Regions from separate parts of the Kitasatospora sp. NPDC048715 genome, predicted to be linked through region 1. Evidence: riboswitches for the same ligand, from Rfam matches in the RefSeq annotation. Region 1 holds a riboswitch; each other region holds the start of a gene.
What was found. A riboswitch is a leader RNA that binds a small molecule or an ion and turns the genes downstream of it on or off. The one in region 1 is predicted to bind cobalamin.
Positions count from the first base shown of each region.

Region 2: another riboswitch for cobalamin. It lies ahead of ACGFSC_RS08155 (HoxN/HupN/NixA family nickel/cobalt transporter); the one in region 1 lies ahead of ACGFSC_RS25300 (cobalamin biosynthesis protein).
Region 3: another riboswitch for cobalamin. It lies ahead of ACGFSC_RS28825 (iron ABC transporter permease); the one in region 1 lies ahead of ACGFSC_RS25300 (cobalamin biosynthesis protein).

Region 1 covers NZ_JBICVH010000014.1:80,132-83,968, reverse strand. Annotated here, with positions in the region: gene ACGFSC_RS25305 (cobyric acid synthase) at 1-1,346, opposite strand, end outside; gene ACGFSC_RS25300 (cobalamin biosynthesis protein) at 1,343-2,335, opposite strand; cobalamin riboswitch at 2,443-2,575, opposite strand; gene ACGFSC_RS25295 (hypothetical protein) at 2,923-3,837, shown strand, end outside.
Region 2 covers NZ_JBICVH010000003.1:329,302-333,138, reverse strand. Annotated here, with positions in the region: gene ACGFSC_RS08165 (hypothetical protein) at 1-1,141, opposite strand, end outside; gene ACGFSC_RS08160 (metalloregulator ArsR/SmtB family transcription factor) at 1,200-1,583, opposite strand; cobalamin riboswitch at 1,666-1,879, shown strand; gene ACGFSC_RS08155 (HoxN/HupN/NixA family nickel/cobalt transporter) at 1,910-3,025, shown strand; gene ACGFSC_RS08150 (aminopeptidase P family protein) at 3,407-3,837, shown strand, end outside.
Region 3 covers NZ_JBICVH010000016.1:280,398-284,234, reverse strand. Annotated here, with positions in the region: gene ACGFSC_RS28840 (CGNR zinc finger domain-containing protein) at 1-288, shown strand, start outside; gene sodX (nickel-type superoxide dismutase maturation protease) at 285-647, opposite strand; gene sodN (superoxide dismutase, Ni) at 921-1,316, shown strand; cobalamin riboswitch at 1,405-1,555, shown strand; gene ACGFSC_RS28825 (iron ABC transporter permease) at 1,663-2,727, shown strand; gene ACGFSC_RS28820 (ABC transporter ATP-binding protein) at 2,814-3,563, shown strand; gene ACGFSC_RS28815 (ABC transporter substrate-binding protein) at 3,592-3,837, shown strand, end outside.

The DNA of each region.
Region 1 (3,837 bases):
AACGCGGCGACCTCGCGCAGGAGTTCGCGGCGGAACCCGTCGTTCTCCAGCGCGCCGTGCCAGGTCGTGCCCCAGACCGGGCCCACCCGGCAGCCGTCCAGACTCCGTCCCCGGCCGTCGGAGACGAACGGGTCCCCGCCCTCGACGGTGACCACCCCGTGGTGGATCTCGTAGCCCTCCACCCGCTGCCCGAACGCCTCGCCGACCGGCCGCGCCAGCACCTTCTCGGCGCCGAACCGCACCTGCGTCGGCAGCAGGCCGAGGCCCTCGACGGCCCCCGCCTTCGACTCGACCTCGTCCACGATCGAGCGCGCCAGCATCTGGTAGCCGCCGCAGACCCCGAGGACCGGCAGCCCGGCCGCCGCCCGCGCCCGCAGCGCCGGCTCCAGGCCGCGCTCGCGCAGCCAGGCGAGGTCGGCGACGGTGGCCCGGGTCCCGGGCAGCACCACCAGGTCGGCGTCGGCCAGCTCCTCCGGGCGGGTCGCCCAGCGCACCAGCACGCCCGGCTCCTGCGCGAGCGCGTCCATGTCGGTGAAGTTGGACAGCCGCGGGAAGCGCACCACGGCCACCCGCAGCACGTCCGCGCCGTACGGCCCGGGCCCGTCCGCCCGGTCCACCACCGTCGACAGGTCCAGCGAGTCCTCGGCGTCCAGCCAGAGCCCGGGCAGCATCGGCAGCGTGCCCAGCACCGGACGGCCGGTCAGCCCGTGCAGCATCTCCAGCCCGGGCGCGAGCAGCCGCGCGTCACCGCGGAACTTGTTGACGAACCAGCCGGCCACGTGCCGCTGGTCCTCCGTCGACAGCAGCGCCAGCGTCCCGTACATCGCCGCGAAGACCCCGCCGCGGTCGATGTCCCCGACCACCACCACCGGCAGGGCGGCGGCCGTCGCCAGGCCCATGTTGGCGATGTCGCGGTCGCGCAGGTTGATCTCGGCGGGCGAGCCCGCGCCCTCGCAGACCACCACGTCGTAGCGGCCGCGCAGGTCCGCCAGGCACTCCAGGGCACGTTCCAGCAGGACGGGCTTGCGCTCGCGGTAGTCCAGCGCGCCCACCTCCGCCACCGGCCTGCCGAGCAGCACCACCTGGCTGCGGCCGTCCGCGCCCGGCTTGAGCAGCACCGGGTTCATCGCCGCCTCCGGCTCCACCCGGGCGGCCTGCGCCTGCATCGCCTGGGCGCGGCCGATCTCGGCGCCGTCGGCGGTGACGAAGGAGTTGAGCGACATGTTCTGCGCCTTGAACGGCGCGACCCGCACGCCCTGGCGGACGAGCCAACGGCAGATCCCGGCCGTCACCACGCTCTTGCCCGCGTCCGAGGTCGTCCCCGCGACCAGCAGCGCCTTGCTCATGCCCGTCCCCTCTTCCTCAGCAGCATCCGCAGCAGGACGTGCCCCGCGACCGTCGTACCCAGCGCCAGTGCGCCCACCCGCCGGGAGAGCGCACAGGCGCGCTCGATGTCGTCCACCGTCACCGGCCGCAGCTCCGCACCCAGCACGGGCCGGTGCTCCACCCGCTCGCCGTACCGCAGCGCCCCGCCCAGCCGTACGCCCACCGCGCCGGCGAACGCCGCCTCGGCCTGGCCCGCGTTCGGGCTCGGGTGCGCGGAGCCGTCGCGCCGCCAGACCCGCCAGGCCGTACGGGGCTCGGGCGCGGCGGCCACCGTCAGCAGCGCCGTCAGCCGGGCGCCCGGCCAGCCCGCCAGGTCGTCCAGCCGGGCCGAGGCCCAGCCGAACCGGGCGTGGCGCGGCGAGCGGTGACCCACCATCGCGTCCAGGGTGTTCACGGCGCGGAAGGCCAGCAGGCCGGGCGTGCCGGCCAGGGCGCCCCAGGTCAGCGCGTTCACCACGGCGTCGGCGGTGTTCTCGGCCACCGACTCGACCACCGCCCGGGCGATCTGCTGCCCGTCCAGCGCGCTCGGGTCCCGCCCGCACAGGTGCGGCAGCCGCTCCCGGGCGGCCGCGAGGTCGCCCGCGGCCAGCGAGCGGCCGATGGTGCGCGCCTCCCGGGTCAGCGAGGTGCCGCCGAGCACCGTCCAGGTCGCGGCCGCCGCCAGCACCGCCCGGCCCAGCGGACGCCGGCCCACCGTACGGTCCAGGGCGAGCGCGCCCGCCGCGACCGCGCCCACGCACAGTGCCGTGTACCCGGCCCCCGCGCCGCGGTCGTCGCGCCACAGCCGACGCTCCAGCCGGGTCGCGGCGCTGCCGAAGACGGCCACCGGATGGCCCCGGCGGGGGTCGGCGAAGCGGGCGTCGGCGACATGGCCCGCGACGGCGCCGAGCGCGAACGCGGCGGCGCGGGCCAGCGGGCGCGGCGAGGAGGAGGGCCCGAGCGGGGTCATCGGGGGCACGGCGGAAGGCAGCTCGGAGTCCGGTGGGGCGGGGCAGCCTGCATCGCGTGCGTGTCCTCACTCAGGGTCCGCGCCCTGGATCGACGTGACGGGGGCGAGAGTCTCCTGGCTTCCGGGTCGAACGCACCCCCGGAGCCTTCCAGCGGCCGTCGACGGCCGCCGTGGCGATGTTCCGAGCGTGCTCCCCGGTGACAGTGGCGGGACCGCGCCGGAATTCCACCGGCTTCCTCTCCATGCCTCCGTTTGGCCCCAGGATCCCATCACGGGCCCGAACCGGGAGTCAACCGAGGTCACGGAGGGGTTGGTCACACGCGGACGCCGCCGACGCGCCGGGATCGCCCGGCGCGGGGCCGCCCTCCACCGGGAACACCACGTCCCCTCCCACCGGGGCACCGCCGGCTCCGCCGCCCCGCCCTCACCACCGACACCCCTGCCGCCCGCTCCCGGCACCTCCTCGGCGCCGCCGGGCCGCCGCCCGGGTGACCCGGACGGCCCAGCCCGGTGGCCGGGCGGACGGAGCGCCGGTGAACTGGTGCCCGAACACCGTCCGGTCCGTGAGCAACAGAGCGGGGAGCGAAATGCGTTGGGGAACCGCCGCCGTCGTGGCGGCCGCCGCGGTCGGGGCCGCCGTGCTGGTGATCGGCCGTCGGGCCTCCGAGCGGACGGTCCGTCCGGTGGCCGCCGTCCCGAAGTCCGGGCCGGTCCTGGTCCGCGGCCTCGCCCCCGGCCGGGTCACCTTCACCCGCGGCCCCGAGAGCCTGCGCCCCGGCCGCTGGGCGGTCGAGTGGGCGGACGGCGGGCACGCGGTCGTCGAGGAGGTCCTGCACAGCGACGAGCGGGGCGTCACCCGCCGGCTGCTCCGCGCCGACCGGGGCACGCTCACCCCCGGCACCGAGGTCCGCTTCACCCCCCGGGTCCACCTCGGCGACCCCACCGAGGCACTCGGCCTCCCCTTCACCGACACCACCGCCGACGGCGAGCTCGGCGCCCTTCCCGCCTGGCGGCTCGACGGCAAGCGCGGCACCTGGGTGATCCTGGTGCACGGCCCCGAGGCCGACCGCCAGCAGACCCTCCCGGTGCTCCCCGTCCTCGACCGGCTCGGCCTGCCCGCCCTCGCCGTCACCTACCGCGGCGACCAGGGCGCCCCCGCCTCCCCGGACGGGCTCAGCCACTTCGGCGAGACCGAGTGGCGCGACATCGAGGCGGCGGTACGGCTGGCGCTCGACAGCGGCGCGGGCAAGATGATCCTCTACGGCTGGTCGGTCGGCGCGACCACGGCCCTCCAGACCGCGGCCCGCACCGCGTGGCCGCACGCCGTCAGCGGCCTCATCCTCGACTCGCCGGTGCTCGACCTCCCGGTCTCCGCCCGCCGGGACGCCGCCCGGGCCGGGTTCCAGGGCGTCGCCGCCGAGCTCGGGGCCCTGGCCGCGGAGGGCCGCACCGGCGTCGACCTCGCCGACTTCGCCCGCATCGCCGACGGCACCGACCTGCGG
Region 2 (3,837 bases), on a different contig from region 1:
CCCCGGGCTCGTCCAGCCCGGCCAGGAAGGAGTGCAGCAGCGGGCGCAGCAGCCGGGCGGATTCGCCGCGGTGGGCGAGCGAGCGGTCGGTGATCGCGCTCAGGTCGGCCGGGTCCCGGGCGAGGGCCTGTTCGACCTGGGCGGCGAGGTCCCCGTCCGGGTCGAGGACGGGCGCTGCCTGGCCGAAGGCGTAGCCGGGGGAGCGGGGGTCGAGTTCGGCGGCGCCGGTGGCGACGAGCAGGGTGCGGTGGTTCAGGGCGGCGCCGTAGACGGTGACCGAGCCGTGGTCGCCGATCACGCAGTCGGCGGCGACGAGCGCGGCCTGCCAGCCCTGGTGGGGCGGGATCAGGCGCAGGCCCATCCGGCGGGCGTCGTCGAGCAGCGCCTCGGGGTCGTGGCGGCTCCACACGTTGGGGTGCAGGACGACGGCGACCGTGTACTCGTCGGCGGGGAGCCGGCGGACCAGCCGCCGGGGGAGGTCCGGGTGGCGGCCGAACAAGGAGTGCTCGCTCCAGGTGGAGCTGACGACGACGAGCCGTCGGCCGCCGGTGGCGCCGAGTGCGGCGCGGTAGCCGTCGCGGGAGCGCCGGCTGCCGAGCATCCGGTCGAAGCAGGGGTCGCCGACCACCCGGGCGACGTCCAGCGCCTCGGGGCAGGAGACCCGCAGCCGGTCCAGCTGCTCGGGGTGGGAGAGGCCGAGGACGTCCACGAACACCCGTCCGCGGTGGGTGAGTTCGTTGCGGGACAGACCGGCGGCGGTGACCGTGTCGCCGGTGGACTCGGTGACCAGCCGGTTGTAGCCGACGCCGTGCGGGAGGACGACGAGGCGGGCGTCCAGCCGGTGCATGGAGGAGTGGACGGCGCAGGCGACGGCCAGGTCGAAGCGGCGGCTGACGGCGTCCTCCCAGTCCAGCACGGTGAAGCCGGGCAGGCCGTGCAGGTACTCGTCCAGGGCGCGGTCGGCGAAGGCGGAGCCGGGGTTGACGGTGAAGTACCGGTCGATGCCGTCCGGGTTCAGCAGGGTCAGGACGTCCAGGACCCGGGTGGCCGAGGTGAGGGTGCGGGCGACCGCCAGCACGCGGGCCCTGACCGGTCGGGTGTTCCACCGGTCGGCGGGCCAGGCGTGGGGGCGGGACGGCACGTCATGATCGTACTCATCCGCTCCGGCCGCGGCGCGGTTCCGGGGCCGGGCCAGTGGGTCAGCCCGTGGCCGCGGTGGGCTCGTGGTGTTCACCGGCGGCGCACTCGTCGAGGAGGGGGCGCATGGCCTCGTCCACGAGCTGGTAGCGCACCACGCGCCCGTCCCGGTCGCCGGTGACCACGCCGGCCGTGCGGAGCAGCCGCAGGGCCTGGGAGACGGCGGGGTCGCGCATGCCGGTGGCGACCGCGAGGTCGGTGACGGCGAGCGGCCCGGCCCGGTGGAGGGCGAGCAGCAGGGCGAGCCGGCCGGGGTCGGCGAGCAGGGAGAACCGCTCGGCCCAGGACCGGACGTGGGCCGGGTCGCCGATCGCGGCGATGGCCTCGCAGACCCGGTGCCCGTCGATGGTGCGGTGGCCCGCGCGGTCGGCCGGTACGAGATGCATGCGGACATTCTCGCAGGCGGCGGTCTGTGATCCTGGACACCTGCGCAGGTGCGCAACCTTGCACGGGTCGGGGCGTGACCCCTACGGTGTTCCCCGCCGTGGTGCTCGGGAAGACCGGTGACGGACCCTCAGGGGTCCCAGCCCGGAGCGGCCCTCGCCACTGTGATCGGGTCGTTCCTCCGTCCGCGGAGGAACGTCGTCCGTACCCATGGAGCCACTGGGCGCCTCGTGCGCTTGGGAAGGCGGGTGCGGGTGTCCCGTCAGCCAGGAGACCGGCCACGGCATCTCACGAGGTTTTCCACGAGGTGCTGGAGCGTGATCCGCAGATGACCCTGCCCGAAACCGTTGCCGCCGGGGCCGAACCGGCCCCCTCCGCGCTGCCCAGCTTCCAGTGGCGGCGCGAGGACACCGTCCGTACCGCCGGGCTGATGGCGGTGATCGTGGCCATGCACGTGGTGGCCTTCGGCACGCTGATCTTCCTGGTCGCACCCGAGAAGTACGCGGTCGGTACCCAGGTCTTCGGGGTGGGCCTGGGTATCACCGCGTACACCCTCGGGATGCGGCACGCCTTCGACGCCGACCACATCGCGGTGATCGACAACACCACCAGAAAGCTGATGGCGGACGGCAAGCGGCCGGTCTCGGTGGGCTTCTGGTTCGCCCTCGGGCACTCCTCGATGGTGGTGCTGATGGCCGCCCTGGTGGCGGGCGGCGCGCAGCTGGCGAACACCCTGATGGACGACGAGTCGGCCACCCACAAGTGGCTCGGCGTGATCGGGACGACCACCTCCGGCGTGTTCCTCTACCTGATCGGCGCGCTCAACCTGGCGGCGCTGCTCGGCATCCTCAGGGTGTTCCGCTCGATGCGGGCCGGGAAGTTCGACGAGAAGGAGCTGGAGGCGCACCTCGACTCGCGCGGCTTCATGGCCCGGGTGCTGAACCGGGCGACCCGTTCGATCACCCGGCCCGGGCAGATGTTCCCGGTGGGCATGGTGCTGGGGCTGGGCTTCGACACCGCGACCGAGGTCACCCTGATGGTGATGGCCGGCTCGGGCGCCGCCTCCGGGCTGCCCTGGTACGCGATCGTCTGCCTGCCGCTGCTGTTCGCGGCCGGGATGAGCCTGTTCGACACCCTGGACGGGACGTTCATGAACTTCGCGTACCAGTGGGCCTTCGCCAACCCGGTGCGGAAGGTGTACTACAACCTGACCATCACCGGTCTGTCGATCGCGGTGGCCTTCGTCATCGGCACCATCGAGCTGGTCGGGGTGCTGCACGAGAAGCTCGATCTGACCGACCCGGTCACCGGCTTCATCGCCGACATCTCACTGGACAACGTCGGCTACGCCATCGCCGGGCTGTTCGTGGTCGTCTGGGCGATCGCGATCGGGTACTGGAAGCTCGCCGGGGTCGAGAAGCGCTGGACGCCCGAGGGCTCCTGAGCCACCCGGCCGCGAGCGGCGGCCTGCCCGCGCGCGCCGGAACGGCGCCTCCCCGCGGTGGGGAGGCGCCGTGCGCGTTCCGGGGGGCCTGGTGCGCCCCGGGCCGGCGCTCCTCACGGAAGTCGACGTGCCGGCCGGCGACCGGGTCGCACTCGCACAGGACCGGAAGTGACATATCCGTGACGGAGCGTAGCGGCCGGTAGGAGTCCGAGGGGCCGCCGGGGGTGCGGGGCCCCCTCGGCGGCACGCTGCGTGGGGGGCGGGGTGAGGGCCCGAGGGGGACGGTGCCGCGGTCGCGCAGGGGGGCGCGCAAGGGGTATTGGGGGTTCTGCCGGGGGTGCTCGGCGGGCGCTTCGGGCCGGGGGTTCGTAGGCTCGACGCATGGCGGATGCGTACGCGGGGCGGCGGGAGCGGGTGAGGGAGCACTGCAGTGCGGCCGGGGCCGATGCGGCGCTGATCACCCGCGCGGCGAACGTGCGGTACCTGACGGGCTGCGCGCCCTGCGGGGCGAGCCTGCTGCTGACCAGGGAGCGGGCGCTGCTCGCGCTGCCGGACGACCTGCCGCCGGACGACTCCGGGGAGCACCTGATCGCCCCGGACGTCACCCGGCTGCCGGTGGCGGCCGGGTCGGACTCCGCGCTGGCCGTCGCGGCCGTCGCCGCGCGGTCCGGGGTGTCGGGACTGGCGGTGGAGGAGCACGACCTGACCGTCACCCGGCACCGGGCGGTGGGGGGCCTGACCGAGGGGGCCCGGCTGGTGGACCTCGCCCAGACGGTCGAGCGGCTGCGGGTGGTCAAGGACGAGCACGAGAT
Region 3 (3,837 bases), on a different contig from region 1:
GACGCCGGACGACCGCGCTGGCACCTGCACCTGGCCGACAACTCCCCCACCGCCACCGCGCACTTCACCGCGGTCGCCTGCATGGGCCTGGCCGTCCACCTGACCGAGCTGGGCGCCGACCGGCTCGGCATCTGCCAGGCCGCGCCCTGCCGCAACGCCTACCTGGACACCTCGACCAACCGCTCCCGCCGCTACTGCTCGGACCGCTGCGCGACCCGCGCCAACGTGGCCGCCTACCGGGCCCGCAAGCGCCAGGAGGCGGAGGCGGCGGCCCGGGGCGGGTCCTAGACGTCCTCCACCCAGGCACCGAGCCGGCGGGCGAGGCCCGGCACCCGGGCCAGCCGCGGGGTGAGCAGCAGCCGCTCCAGCCGGCGCCCCGGCGCCAGCCAGACCGGGCTCGGGCGCAGCCGCAGCAGCACCCGGCCGAGCACCAGCTCGTCCGGCACGGCGCCGTAGCTGCGGCTGTCGCTGTCCACCGGGCGGTTGTCGGAGAGCAGCCACCAGCCCGTGGCCCGGCGCTCGGCGGCCCGCTTCACCACCAGCAGGTCCTGCTGGAAGGGGTGCCGGAAGACCACCACCGCGCCCGGCCGGATCGGCGCGCCGTAGCGGACCAGCAGCTGGTCGCCCTCGCGCAGGGTCGGGACCATCGACGGCCCCGCCACGTCGACCAGTCCGAACGGCAGCGCGCCGCCCCGGTCCGGCCCCCCGGCCCCGGCGTCCTGCGGTCGCGTGCTCCGCGCCACGACTCCTCCTCCTGCTCCGCCCGCCCCCAGTCTGCCGTACGGACCGTCACCGGTCCGATGTCCGGATTACCCCGGTTCCTGGTCCGTCTTTTGCCCTAGGCCCGCCGCCCGATCGCGAAACGGCGAGGCCGGAAGGGTAATCTCGGGCGCGGGAAGACGATCTAAGGAAGGACTCCCATGTTCTCTCGTCTGTTTGCACCTCGCGCCACCGCCCACGCCCACTGCGACCTGCCCTGCGGCGTGTACGACCCGGCGCAGGCCAAGCTGGAGGCCGAGTCGGTCAAGGCCACCCAGGAGAAGTACCAGGCCAACGAGGACCCGCACTTCCGCGCCCGCGCCATCATCATCAAGGAGCAGCGCGCCGAGGCCGTCAAGCACCACATCTCGGTGCTGTGGAGCGACTACTTCAAGGCCCCGCACTTCGAGAAGTACCCGCAGCTGCACCAGCTGATCAACGACACCCTGAAGGCCGCCTCGGCCGCCAAGGCGTCCACCGACCCGGCCACCGGCCAGGCCCTGCTGGACCTGATCGCCGAGGTCGACAAGATCTTCTGGGAGACCAAGCAGGCCTGAGCCTGACGCGTCGCCACCCGACCGCCCCCGTCCGCACCGCCGGACGGGGGCGGTCGCGCGTTCCCGGCCCGCCCAGGGCCGGTAAGGGTTGCCTGCCCTGAGTGGCTGTTATGCTGCCAGGGCGTCCGAGGGGGAAGTCCGGTGTGAATCCGGCGCTGACCCGCAACGGTGAGCACGGCCCGTACCAGCCCGTACGGCCCGCGCCAGCCCGATCGCCCCCGGCCGCTGAACTCCCGACAACTCGCCGCGGACTGCGAGGGGAACGGCGCCCAGGCACGCCTTCGGCCGGCGCCCGCCCCGGCGCACCCGCGGCCCGAGGCAAGGCGCACCCGTGGACCGTGCAGTCGTGGACCGTGCAGTCGGCCCGCCCACCCGTCGAATACCCGTCGTCCCGCTCGCCGCCGGCCTCGTCGCCGCCCTGCTGCTGTCGCTGCTCTGCGGGGTCGCCCTCGGCTCCTCCGGACTCGGCCTGCCCCGGGTGCTGCGGCTGCTGGGCGCCGGGCTGACCGGCGGACGGCTGGACGCGGACGAGGCGGCCGCGTACGCGATCGTCTGGGAGATCCGGCTGCCGCGCACCGTGCTGGCCTCCGTCGTCGGCGCCGGACTCGCCGCCTGCGGGGTCGCCGTCCAGGCCCTGGTGCGCAACGCGCTGGCCGACCCCTTCGTGCTCGGCATCTCCTCCGGCGCGGCCGTCGGCGCCAACGCCGTCCTGCTCTTCGGCGCCTTCGCCTCGCTCGGGGTGTGGGCGATCTCCGCCTCCGCCTTCGGCTCCGCGCTGGCCGCCATGACGCTCGTCTACCTCGCCGCCCGCACCGCGTACGGACTCACCCCGCTGCGCCTGGTGCTCACCGGCACCGCGCTGTCCTACGGCTTCTCCGCCGCCACCACCCTGATGGTCTTCGCCGCCGACCGCGGCGAGGCCGCCCGGGACGCCATGATGTGGCTGCTCGGCAGCCTCGGCGGCGCCACCTGGGGCAAGGTGCCGATCGCCGCCGTCACGGTGGTGGCCGGCCTCGCGTACCTGGCCTGCGCCGCCGGACGGCTGGACGCGCTCGCCATGGGCGACGAGACCTCCGCCTCGCTCGGCGTGGACCCGGACCGGCTGCGCCGCGAGCTGTTCGTGGTGACCGCCGCCGTCACCGGCACCGTGGTCGCGGTCAGCGGGGCGATCGGCTTCGTCGGGCTGCTGATGCCGCACCTGGCGCGGATGCTGGTCGGCGCCGGGCACCGCCGGGTGCTGGTGATCGCGCCGCTCGCCGGGGCACTGCTGCTGGTCTGGGTGGACATCGCCTCGCGCACCCTGCTGGCACCCGCCGAACTGCCCGTCGGGGTGTTCACCGCGGTGCTCGGCGTGCCCGCCTTCCTGCTGATGATGCGCCGCCGCGGCCAGGCCCTCGGAGGAACCCGGTGACCGACGTGACCACGGCGACCGACCCGACCGGCCCGGCCGCGCCCGACCCGGCGCGGGCCCAGGACCTCGCCGTCGACGCCGTCTCGGTGGAGCTGGCCGGCACCCGGCTGGTCCACGAGGTGAACCTGGCGGCCGCCGCCGGGCAGGTGGTCGGGCTGGTCGGCCCGAACGGCAGCGGCAAGTCGACCCTGCTGCGCTGCGTCTACCGGGTGCTGAAGCCGGCCGGCGGCGTGGTCCGGCTGGCCGGCGACGACCTGCACGCCCTGAGCGCCCGCGACACGGCCCGCCGGGTGGCCGCGCTGACCCAGGAGCACTCCGCCGAGTTCGACTTCACCGTCGCCGAGGTGGTCGCCATGGGCCGGCTGCCGCACCGCCGCGGCTTCGGCTCCCCGGCCGACGGGGACGCGGAGCGCTGCGCCGGGGCGCTGCGCAAGGTCCGGGCCGGGCACCTCGCCGAGCGCGGCTTCCTGAGCCTGTCCGGGGGCGAGAAGCAGCGGGTGCTGTTCGCCCGCGCGCTGGTCCAGGAACCGCGCCTGCTGGTGCTGGACGAACCCACCAACCACCTCGACATCGCCCACCAGTTGGAGGTGCTGGCGCTCGCCCGCGAGGCCGGCCCGACGGTGCTCACCGCGCTGCACGACCTCAACCTGGCGGCCGGCCACTGCGACCTGGTCTACGTGCTGCGGGCCGGGCGGATCGTCGCCTCCGGCCCGCCCCACGAGGTGCTCCGCCCCGCCCTGCTGGCCGAGGTGTTCGGCGTCCGCGCCACCCCGGTGCGGCACCCGGAGACCGGCGCCCTCCAGCTGCTGTTCGACCGGCTCGCCCGCTCCTCCTGACCCGTCCCGCCTGCCCAGAGGAACCACCTTGCGCACCAAGGCCGTTGCCACCGCCGCCCTGCTCGTCCTCGGACTCACCGCCTGCGGCGCCGAGATCGCCCCGAAGGAGGCCGCCACCGCCTCCGCCCACTACCCGGTGACGGTGGACAACTGCGGGCAGAAGCTCACCTTCGCGCAGAAGCCCGCCCGGGTGGTGACCAACGACGTCAACATCACCGAGCTGATGCTCTCCCTCGGCCTCGCCGACCGGATGGCCGGCTACGTGATGCCCGAC